2 regions of the Variovorax durovernensis genome follow, and region 2 is predicted to be linked to the other one. Evidence: predicted binding sites of a transcription regulator. Region 2 holds the regulator's gene; the other holds the start of a gene.
The links. The regulator sigma-54, encoded in region 2, starts transcription at its own class of promoters, with help from an activator protein. The targets are predictions, from matches to a motif close to TGGCANGNAANCTGCTTT.
Positions count from the first base shown of each region.

Region 1 (5,956 bases), 3.9 Mb from region 2:
ATGGTGGATCCGGCTTTGTTCGTTGCTGCCTGAAGCTCCCGCACTCCTCATACACTCGCCGAAGATTGGAGCGAGACGAGGACAAGCGATGGCTGGAAAAACAAGAGCCGAGCGGCGCCGCGAGCGTGCCCGGCGAGAGCTTGCAGGCAAAGGATGGACGGCGGTCTTCATCGGCATCCTGTTGCTGACCTTACTACCCCTGTTGCTGAAGGACGTGTTCGCGGGAGCTCTCGGTTCGGCACTTCGTCCGGCGGGGTGGATGGCATTGGCGATAGGGGCAGTGCTTCTCGCGTTGAACTACCTCACGAACCGCGGCTCGGTGCCGGCACCGGCGCCCGTCAAGCCAGCCAAACCTGCTTCCGCAAAAACATCGCAGCAGCCCTCCACGTCGTTAACACCCGCCCCCCGGATGGAATCGCAGTGGGGGCCTTCCGTGCTTGCCGCCATCGAATGGCGCCGATTCGAGGCTGTGTGCGAAGCGCTCTACGCGCAGGCCGGCTTCACCACGCGCAGCCAGTCGCATGGCGCGGACGGTGGAATCGACATCTGGCTCCAATCCAGGCACAGCGACGTGCCACGCATCGTCCAGTGCAAGCACTGGCGGACCAAGGTGGTCGGCGTCAAGGAAATGCGCGAGTTCTTCGGGGTGATGGCCTCGCATCAGTTGAAGAGCGGCACCTACGTCACGAGCTCCACGTTTTCCGACGATGCCATCGCGTTCGCCAAGGCGAACGGCATTCACGCACAGGACGGTACCGCGTTGCTGAAGCTGATCAGCCAGCGCACGCCGGAGCAGCAGGCGGCCTTGCTCGCGGTCGCGTACGAGGGCGAATACTGGCGCCCCACTTGCGCAAGTTGCGGTGCCAAGATGATCGAAAAGGATTCGAAAAGGAACGACGGCAGCTTCTGGGGTTGCGCCAACTATCGTCGGTGCGGAGGCCGGACGATTCCCAAGGCCAAGACTGTCGCAACGGCATAGCCCGCCGGCTCGCTCACTTGTCGAGCGTTTTCGGCAGCTTCGTACTCCACGCAATCAAGGCCAGCAACACCACCTGCAAAGGCAGCCGCGCCACCAGCGCCCAATACGGCACGTTTGCGAACAAGTCCGCCCGCTGCAGCATGTAGACGTTCGCGGGCGTGACCGCCAGGGTCAGCAGGAAAAGCCCGATCCCCGCAGCCCGCCGCGTGTGTCGCCACAGCAACCCGGCCGCGCCCAGCAGTTCGAAGGCGCCGCTCGCCCACACGATCTCGCGCGGCCAGGGAATCCACGGCGGCACGATTTGCATCTCGGCTTCGGTCGCCACGAAATGCGCGACCCCGCCTATGGCGAACCACAGGAAGACGAACACCAGCCCCGCCGTGCGCCAACGGCTCATGGCGGGCATCATGGTCATCGAACAGCCAGCCTCACAGCGGCTTGGTGAGATACACCGCCTCGCGCCCGACGATCGTGCGCTGCGCCGGCATGAAGATCGTGCAGTCGTCGCACAGCGCGCGAATCTCTTCCGCGCCGTTGGTCGCGATCAGTTCGCCCTTGGCAAAGGTCTCGAAGCCGATCAGCGGGCGCACGAACGCGAAGTCTTCCGACTTGATGACGTAGGTCTGCAGCAGCTGAAAGCGCCGTTGCGGTTCGGGCGGCGGCGTGGCCGGGTCCTTGTCGACGAGGCCGAAGTACGCAAGGAAGTCGTAGGTGACGGCGGTCGCGAGTTCGGACGCGGAGCGCAGGAAGTGCTGGCCGCACTCGACCACCATCGCCACGCCCTTGCCGTCCGGGCCGCCATGGCTGCCGTACTGGATCAGCGGCGTGCCCGAGCCCAGGCCGTCGGGCATCACCAGGTGCACCGACGGGCGGCCGATGGCCAGCGCGACCTTGGCGTTGCGCTCGAACGCCGGGTACACCCAGAACGGCACCACGGGCTGGCTGGTCGAATGGATGTCGAGGATGTGGTCGGCCGCTTCCACCACCGGGCGCAGGATGCGCGCGCGGCGCAGCTCGGGGCTGTCTTCCGCGCCGTCGAGCCACTCGGGCGACCAGATGCGGTTCAGGTTGTGCACGATCTGGCGGCTGTCGAAGGGCGCCTCTTCCTTGAATGACTCGTAGGCCTCGATGTTGGCGAAGGCCACGGTGAGCGTGCCGATCTTCGGGCGCACGTTGTTGTCGAGCAGGTGCGTGGCCGCGGTCATGCCGCAGATCTCGTTGCCGTGCGTGAGCGCGTTGATGAGCACGTGCGGGCCGGGCTTGCCCGACTCGAAGCGGTGCACGTAGTCGATGCCGACGTTGCCCTTGCGGTAGGCGGAGAGGTCGCGGGGGAGGACTTCGAGGGCGGGGGGCGATTGGGTCATGGGGCTGTAGGGAGTGAGCGAAGCAGCCGGCAAGTTTGCTACAGATGGCCGTTTCGCGCCTCGCACGCCGCCAGGGCCCATTACCAGTTCACTTCACGCTCCGGCGTAGCCGAAATATGGTGGATCGACAGGTCGGCCCCGTCGTATTCCTCTTCCTGCGTCAGGCGCAACCCGACCGCCTTCTTCAGCGCGCCGTACACCGCCCACCCCGCCAGGCCGGCCCAGACGACGCCCATCAGCGTGCCAATGAGCTGCGCCCACACATTCACGCCGCCCATGCCGCCCAGTGCCTGCGTGCCGAAGATGCCCGCCGCGATGCCGCCCCAGGTGCCGCACAGGCCGTGCAGCGGCCACACGCCGAGCACGTCGTCGATCTTCCATTTGTTCTGCACCAGCGTGAACATCTTGACGAAGATCGCGCCCGCCACGCCGCCTACCACCAGCGCGCCCAGCGGGTGCATCAGGTCGGAGCCGGCGCAAATGGCCACGAGCCCCGCGAGCGGACCGTTGTAGACGAAGCCGGGGTCGTTCTTGCCCATGGCCAGCGCCACCAGCGTGCCGCCGACCATCGCCATCAGCGAGTTGACGGCGACGAGGCCCGAAATCTTGTCGATGCTCTGCGCGCTCATCACGTTGAAGCCGAACCAGCCCACGCACAGCACCCATGCGCCCAGCGCCAGGAACGGAATGTTCGACGGCGGGTGAGCGCTCAGCGAGCCGTCGCCCCGGTAGCGGTTGCGCCGCGCGCCCAGCAGCAGCACGGCCGGCAATGCGAGCCATCCGCCCACGGCATGGACCACCACCGAGCCCGCGAAGTCATGGAACTCGTGGCCGGTGAGCGAGGCGATCCAGCCCTGGATGCCGAAGTGCTTGTTCCACGCAATGCCTTCGTACAGCGGATAGACGAAACCGACGATCACTGCCGTGGCGATGAGCTGCGGCCAGAACTTGGCGCGCTCTGCAATGCCCCCCGAGATGATGGCCGGAATGGCTGCGGCAAAGGTCAGCAGGAAGAAGAACTTGACCAGCTCGTAGCCGCTTCTTGCCGACAGTTCGGTGGCGCTCACGAAGAAATGTGTGCCGTAGGCCACGCCGTAGCCCACCAGGAAGTACACGATGGTCGACACCGAGAAGTCGACCAGGATTTTCACCAGCGCATTGACTTGGTTCTTCTTTCGGACGGTGCCGAGCTCCAGAAAGGCAAAACCGGCATGCATGGCCAACACCATGATCGCGCCGAGAAGGATGAACAGCGCGTCTGCGCCCTGTTTGAGTGCGTCCATTGAAGCTTCTTGCAGTTTTTTGGTTTGATTTGGTGCAACGCACCCGAATTGCTCGGAGCGGCGCCACAAGCAAGCAAAAAAGGTGCCTGAAAGCTCTTTGATGGTGCAGTACGAACCAATAACGGGCTTCCCAAGCCCGCTTGCGCACCGGATCAGCCCGCGCCGGCGCGCAGCGCGTCCCGGTAGCGGCGGCTGCAAGGCACCGTGGTGCCGTCGTGCATGTGCAGCCGGGCGTCGCCGCCGTCCAGCGGCTCGATTTCCTTGATGCGGCCCAGGTTCACCGCGTGGCTGCGGTGCACGCGCGCGAAGCGGTCGGGGTCGAGCTGGGTCAGGAAGTCGGTGAGCGTGGCGCGCAGCAGGTAATCGTGGCCGTTGACGTGCAGGCCCACGTAGTTGCCCTCGGCCTGCAGCCAGTCGATGTCGGTGGCGGCGATGAGGAATTCGCGGCGCAGCTTTCGCACGAGGAATCGTTCGGGGCGCGGGGGAGGTGGTGGGGGTGCTTGCGGCATGGAGGGCGCAGCCTCTGTCACGCCCTCCTCCGGCGCATCGAGCACCCGGGCCTCCCCCTGCAACCGCAGCAGGAACCGCCGGTAGACCCAGATGCCGAAGATCATGCTGGCGTACCCCCGCACGTCCTTCAGGTACTCATAGCCCCACTGGGCGGTCCAGTTGGAAAAGCCGTAGTGCTCGCCAACCATCGAATAGACCAGCGAGCGCAGCCCGAACATGCCGGCCACATGGACCACGCTGACCGCGACGCTGGCCGCCAGGTGCCAGGCCAGGAACCGGACCCAGTGCCTGCTCGCCAGCGGCGCCAGCCGGCGCTCGATGGCCACCAGCGCCGGCACCAGTAGCAACAACATGACGTGGCTCGACACCTCCCAGGTCACGACCTCCCAGCGGGCATGCGGCACGGCGCGCGTGCCGACGTCGGCAATCGCGACCAGGGTGCTGAACACGGCCTGCAGCGTCATCAGCACGATCCAGAAGCCCACCTCGACATAGCGGCGGATCGGCTCGTAGCGTTCGTAGAGGTTCTTGCGTGGATCGCCCATGCCCGGAATTCTCGCGAAATCGCCCCTGGGGCCGGCGGATTTCGTCCCTGGCAGCCACCGCTCGTCACAAAGCAGGGGCAATCCGTCCCGGCGGTGCGCCGCCGCGGGGCCGTGCGGCCGAACATCGCGGCCTTCCAGCTTCAAGGCCCCAAGATGCACGCCGCCAACCACACCCCGCCAGACCATCGCCGCCACGACATCGACGCCCTGCGCGCGCTGGCCTTCCTTTTCGTCATCCTCTATCACGTGGGCATGTATTACGTGGCCGGCTGGCACTGGCATCTCAAGAGCCCTCACGAGGCCGAATGGCTGCGCTGGCCGATGGCAATGCTCAACCTCTGGCGCATGGACCTGGTGTTCCTCATCTCCGGCGTGTCGCTGGGTTTCCTGAGCCGGGGCCAGGGCACCTGGGGGCTGCTGCGCAGCCGGGGCCTGAGGCTGATGCTGCCGCTGGCTTTCGGCATGGCGGTGATCGTGCCCTACCAGGCCTATGCGCAGGGCGTGGCCAACGGGATGGTGGCGCCGGGCTTCGGCGCCTTCCTGCTGCGCTACTTGTCGATGAGTGCGCCGTGGCCGAAGCAGGCCTTCGACGGCGCGGATTTCGGCATCACCTGGAACCACCTCTGGTACCTGCCCTACCTGTTCACCTACACGGCGCTGGTGGCGCTGACGCTGCCGCTGTGGAAGTCCGCCGCCGGCCAGCGGGTGCGGCGCGGCTTCAACGGACTGCGCGGCTGGAAGCTGCTGTTGCTGCCTACGGTGCCGCTGCTGCTGTGGACGATGCTGCTGGCCTCGCGCTTTCCGGCCACCCACAACCTGGTGCGCGACTTCCATCTGCACAGCATCTATTTCACGATGTTCCTCTATGGCTACTGGATGGGCGTGGACACCGGCGTCTGGAAGGAACTGGAGCGGCTGCGCCGGGTGTCCCTTGCATCGGCGCTCGCGGTGATCGCCACTTTCTTCGCGCTGCGCGCCGTCACCAGCGGGCCGCCCTCGGGGCTGTCGATGGACGTGCTGCGCGTGCTCTATCTGTGGCTGACGGTCTCGGCCATCCTGGGCTACGGGCACCGGTACCTGAACCGGCCCTGGCCCTGGCTGCGCTGGGCCAACGAGTCGGTGTACCCGTGGTACGTGCTGCACCAGACGCTGATCATCGTGGGCGTGGTACTGCTGGCCCCGCTCGCGCTCGGCCCGGTGGTCGAGCCCGCGCTGCTGGTGGCGCTCACCATCTTCGGCTGCTGGGCGCTGACCGACGGGCTGATCCGCCGCGTC
Region 1 is NZ_CDRNCW010000001.1:4,584,813-4,590,768, forward strand. Features, by position in the region: gene ACWV14_RS21805 (peptidoglycan DD-metalloendopeptidase family protein) at 1-33, shown strand, start outside; gene ACWV14_RS21810 (restriction endonuclease) at 89-979, shown strand; gene ACWV14_RS21815 (DoxX family protein) at 993-1,394, opposite strand; gene ACWV14_RS21820 (succinylglutamate desuccinylase) at 1,408-2,343, opposite strand; gene ACWV14_RS21825 (ammonium transporter) at 2,424-3,626, opposite strand; gene ACWV14_RS21830 (LytTR family DNA-binding domain-containing protein) at 3,779-4,681, opposite strand; gene ACWV14_RS21835 (acyltransferase family protein) at 4,835-5,956, shown strand, end outside.
Region 1: ACWV14_RS21825 (ammonium transporter) is a predicted target of sigma-54. The motif match lies at 3,697-3,714, and genes of this name have one in related genera.

Region 2 (5,956 bases):
GTGCGCCGGTCGATCACCGCCGACTTGGCATGCAGGCGCCCGACCGTGGTGCCGAAGAGCCCCAGCCGCACGCTGCGCCGGGTGCGCGTGGAACTCAGCTCGTACAGGTCGGCGCCGAGCTTGAGCATGTCGGGCCGGTAGCGGCGGTAGGCGGTATGCACCAGCGGTTCGTCGGTGGCGGCCAGCGAATTGGTGACCACGCTGATCTTCACGCCGCGCCCGCGGATCTCGCGCATCACCTCGAGCCCCGTGGCGCCCGGAATCAGGTAGGGCGAGACGATGGTCACCTCGGCGCGCGCGCGGCGCATCTGCTCGACCACGTTGTAGCGCACGCTGTCGACGTCCAGCAGCGGCACGCCGCCGTACGACGCGGTCTTGCCGATCACCCGGTCGGGCGAGTCGGCATAGGCCTCGGCCAGGGTCCAGATCAAGCCCAGCCTGCCGGCGTTCAGGTCGTCCGCAATCGGGCTGTAGCCGAGCAGGTCGTTGGGCGCGGGTTGCGGCGGCGGCGGGGTGGTGTCGGCGCCGGTAGCGGCATCGAAGCGGCGCTGCAGCTCCTCGCGCGAAAGGCTGCTCGCCACCACCGACTGCACGGGGCGCACGTAGGTGCTGTTCCAGTACTGGTCGAACAGGCTGCCGAGCCGGGGGATCAGCGCGCCGGTCACGAAGGTGTCGAGATCGAGGAAGTTCTCGCCCGCCGTGCGCGTGAAGTACTGGTTGCCGATGTTGCGCCCGCCCGCCACCGCCATCGCGCCGTCGGCGATGAACAGCTTGTTGTGCATGCGGCGGTTCACGCGGCTGAAGTCGAACAGCGACGCCGCGAAGCGCCTGACCAGGCTGCCGCGCCCGGCCGGGAACGGGTTGAAGAGGCGCAGCTCGACATTCGGCGTGGCGGCAAAGCCGAGCAGCAGCTCGTCTTCGCCGGAGGTGTAGAGGTCGTCCATCAGCACCCGCACGCGCACGCCGCGCAAGGCGGCATCGCGCAGGGTGCGCAGCAGGTAGCGGCCGGTCTCGTCGTTCTCGATCTGGTAGTACTGCAAGTCCAGCGTGCGCTGGGCGCGGCGCGCGAGCTCGATGCGGGTGTCGAAGGCAAAGTCGCCGCCGGGCATGAGACGGAAGCCGCTCAGGTCGGGGTCGGGCTGGGCGGCCATCGCGAGCTTGCCGAGCGCGGTGTCGGCCGACACGGCCATGGCCTTGGTGGGCGGGCGCGGTGCCTCGTCGGGCAAGGTGGCGCAGCCGGTGACGAACAGCACGGCCAGAGCGAGCACCAAGGCCAGACCCGCTCGCCATTCATGGCCACGCGGCGAACACCGCGGAACCGGCTCTGCCGGGCCGCTGGTGTTGCCCCCTGCAAGGGGGTTGGCGAAGCGACACGAAGTGCGCATAGCCTGGGGGTGTGCCGAGCTACAGCGCCTTGCGCAGGTTGGCCGGCGCGATGCGCAGGGCCTCGCGGTACTTGGCCACGGTGCGGCGCGCGCACTCGATGCCCTGCTCCTTGAGCATCTCGGAGATCTGGCTGTCCGACAGCGGCTTCTTGATGCTCTCCGAGCTCACGAACTGCTTGATCAGCGCACGCACCGCGGTGCTCGATGCATTGCCGCCGGTCTCGGTGCCCAGCGCCGAACCGAAGAAATACTTCAGCTCGACCGTGCCGAACGGCGTGGCCATGTACTTGGCGGTGGTCACGCGCGAGATGGTGGATTCGTGCAGGCCCAACTCGTCGGCAATTTCGCGCAGCACCAGCGGGCGCATGGCCAGCTCGCCGTGCACGAAGTAGCTCTTCTGGCGCTCGACGATGGCGTTGCTCACGCGCAGGATGGTGTCGAAGCGCTGCTGGATGTTCTTGATGAACCAGCGCGCCTCCTGCAGCCGCTGCGACAGCGCCTGGCTGCCCTCGCCCTTGTGCGACTTGAGCGCGCCGGCGTAGATGTCGTGCACGCGCAGGCGCGGCATGACCTCGGGATTCAGCATGACGCGGAACTTGACGTTGGTGCCGCGGCCGGTCTTGGTGACGATCACGTCGGGAATGACGATGTTGCGCTCGACATCGACAAAACGGCGCCCCGGCTTGGGCTCCAGCCGCGCGATGACCTGCAGCGCCGAGCGCACCAGCTCCTCGCTGCTGCGAGTGAGCGTGGCCAGGCGCTTGAAATCGCGCCGCGCGAGCAGCTCCATCGGCTGCTTGCAGATGGCGATGGCGGTCTTGTAGACCTGTGCCTGTTCTTCGTCTTCGTCGTCCTCGGCGGCCAACGCGCGCAGCTGGATGCTCAGGCATTCGCCGAGGTCGCGCGCGCCCACGCCCACCGGCTCCAGGCTCTGCAGCAGGCCGAGCGCCACCTGGAAGTGATGCACCAGGTCGTCGAACTGGTCGTTGTCGTCGCCGGCCAGGCCCGAGGCCAGCGCCGGCAGGGAGTCTTCGAGATAGCCGTCGTCGTTGAGCGACTCGATCAGGAAGCGCAGCGCGGCGCTGTCGTTCTCGCTCAGGCGCAGGCTCAGTGCCTGGCGGTGCAGGAACGACTGCAGCGACTCCTGGCTGCGCGCAAGCTCGGTGGCATCGGCGCGCTCGTCGTCACCCAGGTTGTTCTGGCGCGCGGGGGCGTCGCTGCCCCACTCGCTGTCGTCGGGCGCCATGTCGACGGTGCCGTCGCCTTCCCAGTCGGGCTCGCGCTCGGCGATCTCGGCGGCGGGGCCGTCGGAATCGGCCGTGGTGGTGGTGCCGGTCTCGGTCGAGGCGGCGGAAGTGCTGGCCGGCGGCGGGGTGAAGTCGCTCTCGCCGTCGCCGCCCTCGCCACTTTCGCCGCCGTCATCGCGCGCGACGGGGGCGTCGGCCGTGTCGAGCCCGAATTCCTCGCGCGCCGCTTCTTCCGCGGTGCGCTCGAGGAAGGGGTTCTCGTCGAGCATCTGCTCCACTTCCTGGCTCAGTTCGAGCGTGGAAAGTTGGAGCAGCCTGATCGACTGCTGCAGCTGTGGCGTCAACGCCAGGTGCTGCGAGACGCGAAGGGACAGCCCTTGCTTCATGAGATTGCTGCTCCCCCCAAGGCTGCGCGCTGCGCGCGGCGGCCCCCGCGAAGGATCCCCACGCGGATGGTGGCCACGCTCGCCTTTGACCCGCGCAACACGATCACATCCGGAAGTGTTCGCCCAGGTACACCCTGCGTACCTCGGCGTTGTCGACGATCTCCGAGGGCGTGCCTTGTGCCAGCACATGCCCGTCGCTGATGATGAACGCGTGATCGCAGATGCCCAGCGTTTCGCGCACGTTGTGGTCGGTGATGAGCACGCCGATGCCGCGCTCCTTCAGGAAGCTGATGATCCGCTGGATTTCGATCACGGCGATCGGGTCGATGCCGGCGAAGGGCTCGTCCAGCAGGATGAAGCGCGGCTGGGTGGCCAGGGCGCGTGCGATCTCGACGCGGCGGCGTTCGCCGCCCGACAGCGCCAGCGCGGGCGAATCGCGCAGATGGTCGACGCGCAGGTCGGCCAGCAGTTCGGACAGGCGCTCTTCCATGTGCTGCTTGGACAGCGGCACGAGCTTGCCGCTCGCGTCGGGCTCATGCTGCAGTTCGAGCACGGCGCGCACGTTTTCCTCGACCGTGAGCTTGCGGAAGATCGAGGCTTCCTGCGGCAGGTAGCTCAGGCCCATGCGCGCGCGGCGGTGGATGGGCATGTGGGCGATGGGCTCGCCGTCGATGGTGATGTCGCCCGCATCGGCGCGCACCAGCCCGACGATCATGTAGAACGAGGTGGTCTTGCCGGCGCCGTTGGGGCCGAGCAGCCCGACGACTTCACCCTTCTGCACGTCGAGCGAGACGTCCTTCACGACCGTGCGGCTGCCATAGCTCTTCTTCAGGCCGCGCGCCACCAGGCGGCTGCCCGGTGCGCCGTTGGCTTCCTGGGTTCCAGCGGTTTCGATCACTTGCGGGTTTCTCCATCGCCACCGAGCGTGGTGGTCGAGCGCAGGCCCGTGCCGGGTGCCGGCGTGGACGCTGCCGGCGCGGCGGGCTTGGCTCCGGCGGGAGCGCCGGGCGCGGGCGCCGTGGCGGCCTTGGGTGTCAGGATGGTCTTGACGCGGCCGCTCGGGGACGACGCGTTGACCGCGGTGTTCGGCGGCACGGTGGAACCGTTGACCGTGTAGGTGTCGTTGCTCTGGTCGTAGACGATCAGGGCGCCGGTGCTCACGTCGTTCGGCGTCGAACCGAGCAGGCGGCGCATTTCTGCGTTGCGGATGAACTTGACGTTGTCGGCGCGGCTGTCGTACTCGATGACTTCGGATTCGCCCTCGATCCACTCGTCAGGTGCGTTGCGCTTCTGCTTGTAGTAGGCCCGCTTGCCGGGCGCCGCCGTGACCACGCCGTACTGGTAGCCCTCGGCGTCCTGGCGGACATCGAGCCGCGCGCCGCGGATGATGATCGTGCCTTTTGTTACCAGCACGTTGCCCGTGAACACGCTGGTCTGCTTGAGGTCGTCGTAGCGCATGGCATCCGACTCGATGTTCATCGGCTTGCTGCGGTCGGCGGTCTCGGCCAGGGCGCCCGAGGCAAGGCCGGCCAGCAGCAACGCGGCGGCAGCCAGGCGGCCGACGCGACGCAGGAAGGGAGTGGTGGAGTAAGAATGCAATGTCATAGAGGCACGAAACTTGCTCGGCATTGTATGCGGCTGATTGCGTCAACCCGCACGCACAGATGAAAAAGCCCGCCGAAGCGGGCCGGTGAGGGGCGCAGCGGCACGAAGTGCGCGGAGCCTGGGCATCAGCCCTTTTTCGCTTCACCCACGAGGTAGTTCACGACCTGCAGCACCTTGGTCATGCTGCCGGCGGTTTCGCCGTCCACGTACCAGCGGCCGGCGACAGCCATGGCCGGCACGCCAGCCACCTTGTAGGCATCGGTCATCTGCGAAGCCCGCTTGGCCTTGCTGGCCACGCCGAACGAGGTGAAGAGTTCCTTGAACTTGGCGCCGTCGAGGCCGTTGGCGGTGGCCCAGGCAATGATGTTGGCGTCGCCGTTCACGTTCTGGCGCTGCGCGTGGATCGCATTGAATACCTTCGGCTGGTATTCGTCGACCTTGCCCATGGCTTCGAGCGTGTAGTACAGGCGCTGCTTGGCTTCGACGTCGTTGCCCACGAAAGGCACCGGGATGCGGCGGAAGGCCACTTCCTTGGGGGCCGACTTGACCCAGGCTTCGAGCGACGGTTCGAAGTCGTTGCAATGGGGGCAGTTGTACGAGAAGAACTCGACCACTTCGACCTTGCCGGCCGGCGCGTCGACGGGCACGCGCTTGTCGAGCACCAGGTACTCGGTGCCTGCCTTGGGCGCACGCGCCTGGGCATGGGCCGGGTTGGCGGCCAGGGACAGCAGCCCGAGCGAAGTGGCGGCCAGCGAAAAGTCACGACGTTTCATTGAAAGGATTCTCCAGTTGGTACGGCAGACTGAGCCGGCACGCGGCGGGGAGTTCCCCCGCCCGCGGCGCGCCCAAGGCGATGAATGGTGGCGGCAAATACCGCGCGGCGAAGCTTAAGGGCTATTCGTGGCAATCGATTGCCGCGGCTTCAGCGTTGCACCCGCACGAGTGCCGAGTCGAGGCCGCCGCCGTCCAGGCGCTCCTTGAGCCGGTCGGCGTCTTCCTTCTTGTTGAAGGGGCCGGCGCGTACGCGGTAGACGGTGCGGCCCGCCTGCTCGCGCTCGGTGACCTTGGCCTCGACGCCCATCAGCGACAGCTTGGCGCGCTGCGCCTCGGCGTCGTCGGTGGTGCGGAAGGCGCCGGCCTGCACGAAGTACATGAACGGGTCGGCGCCCGAGCTGCTGCTGGCGGCGCTGCTGTTGCCGCTGGGCGCGGCCGACGCGGTGGTCGTGCTGCCGGAGCCGCCGCCCGAGCGGGCGCGCGCCAGGTCGCCCAGCGGGTCGTTCGACGGAGGCAGCGCATTGGCCTCGGCCGGCACGGGCGCGGTGCGCGGCTTGGC
Region 2 is NZ_CDRNCW010000001.1:675,740-681,695, reverse strand. Features, by position in the region: gene ACWV14_RS03125 (phospholipase D family protein) at 1-1,268, opposite strand, end outside; gene ACWV14_RS03120 (RNA polymerase factor sigma-54) at 1,405-3,018, opposite strand; gene lptB (LPS export ABC transporter ATP-binding protein) at 3,122-3,916, opposite strand; gene lptA (lipopolysaccharide transport periplasmic protein LptA) at 3,913-4,623, opposite strand; gene ACWV14_RS03105 (thiol:disulfide interchange protein DsbA/DsbL) at 4,749-5,396, opposite strand; gene ACWV14_RS03100 (SPOR domain-containing protein) at 5,546-5,956, opposite strand, start outside.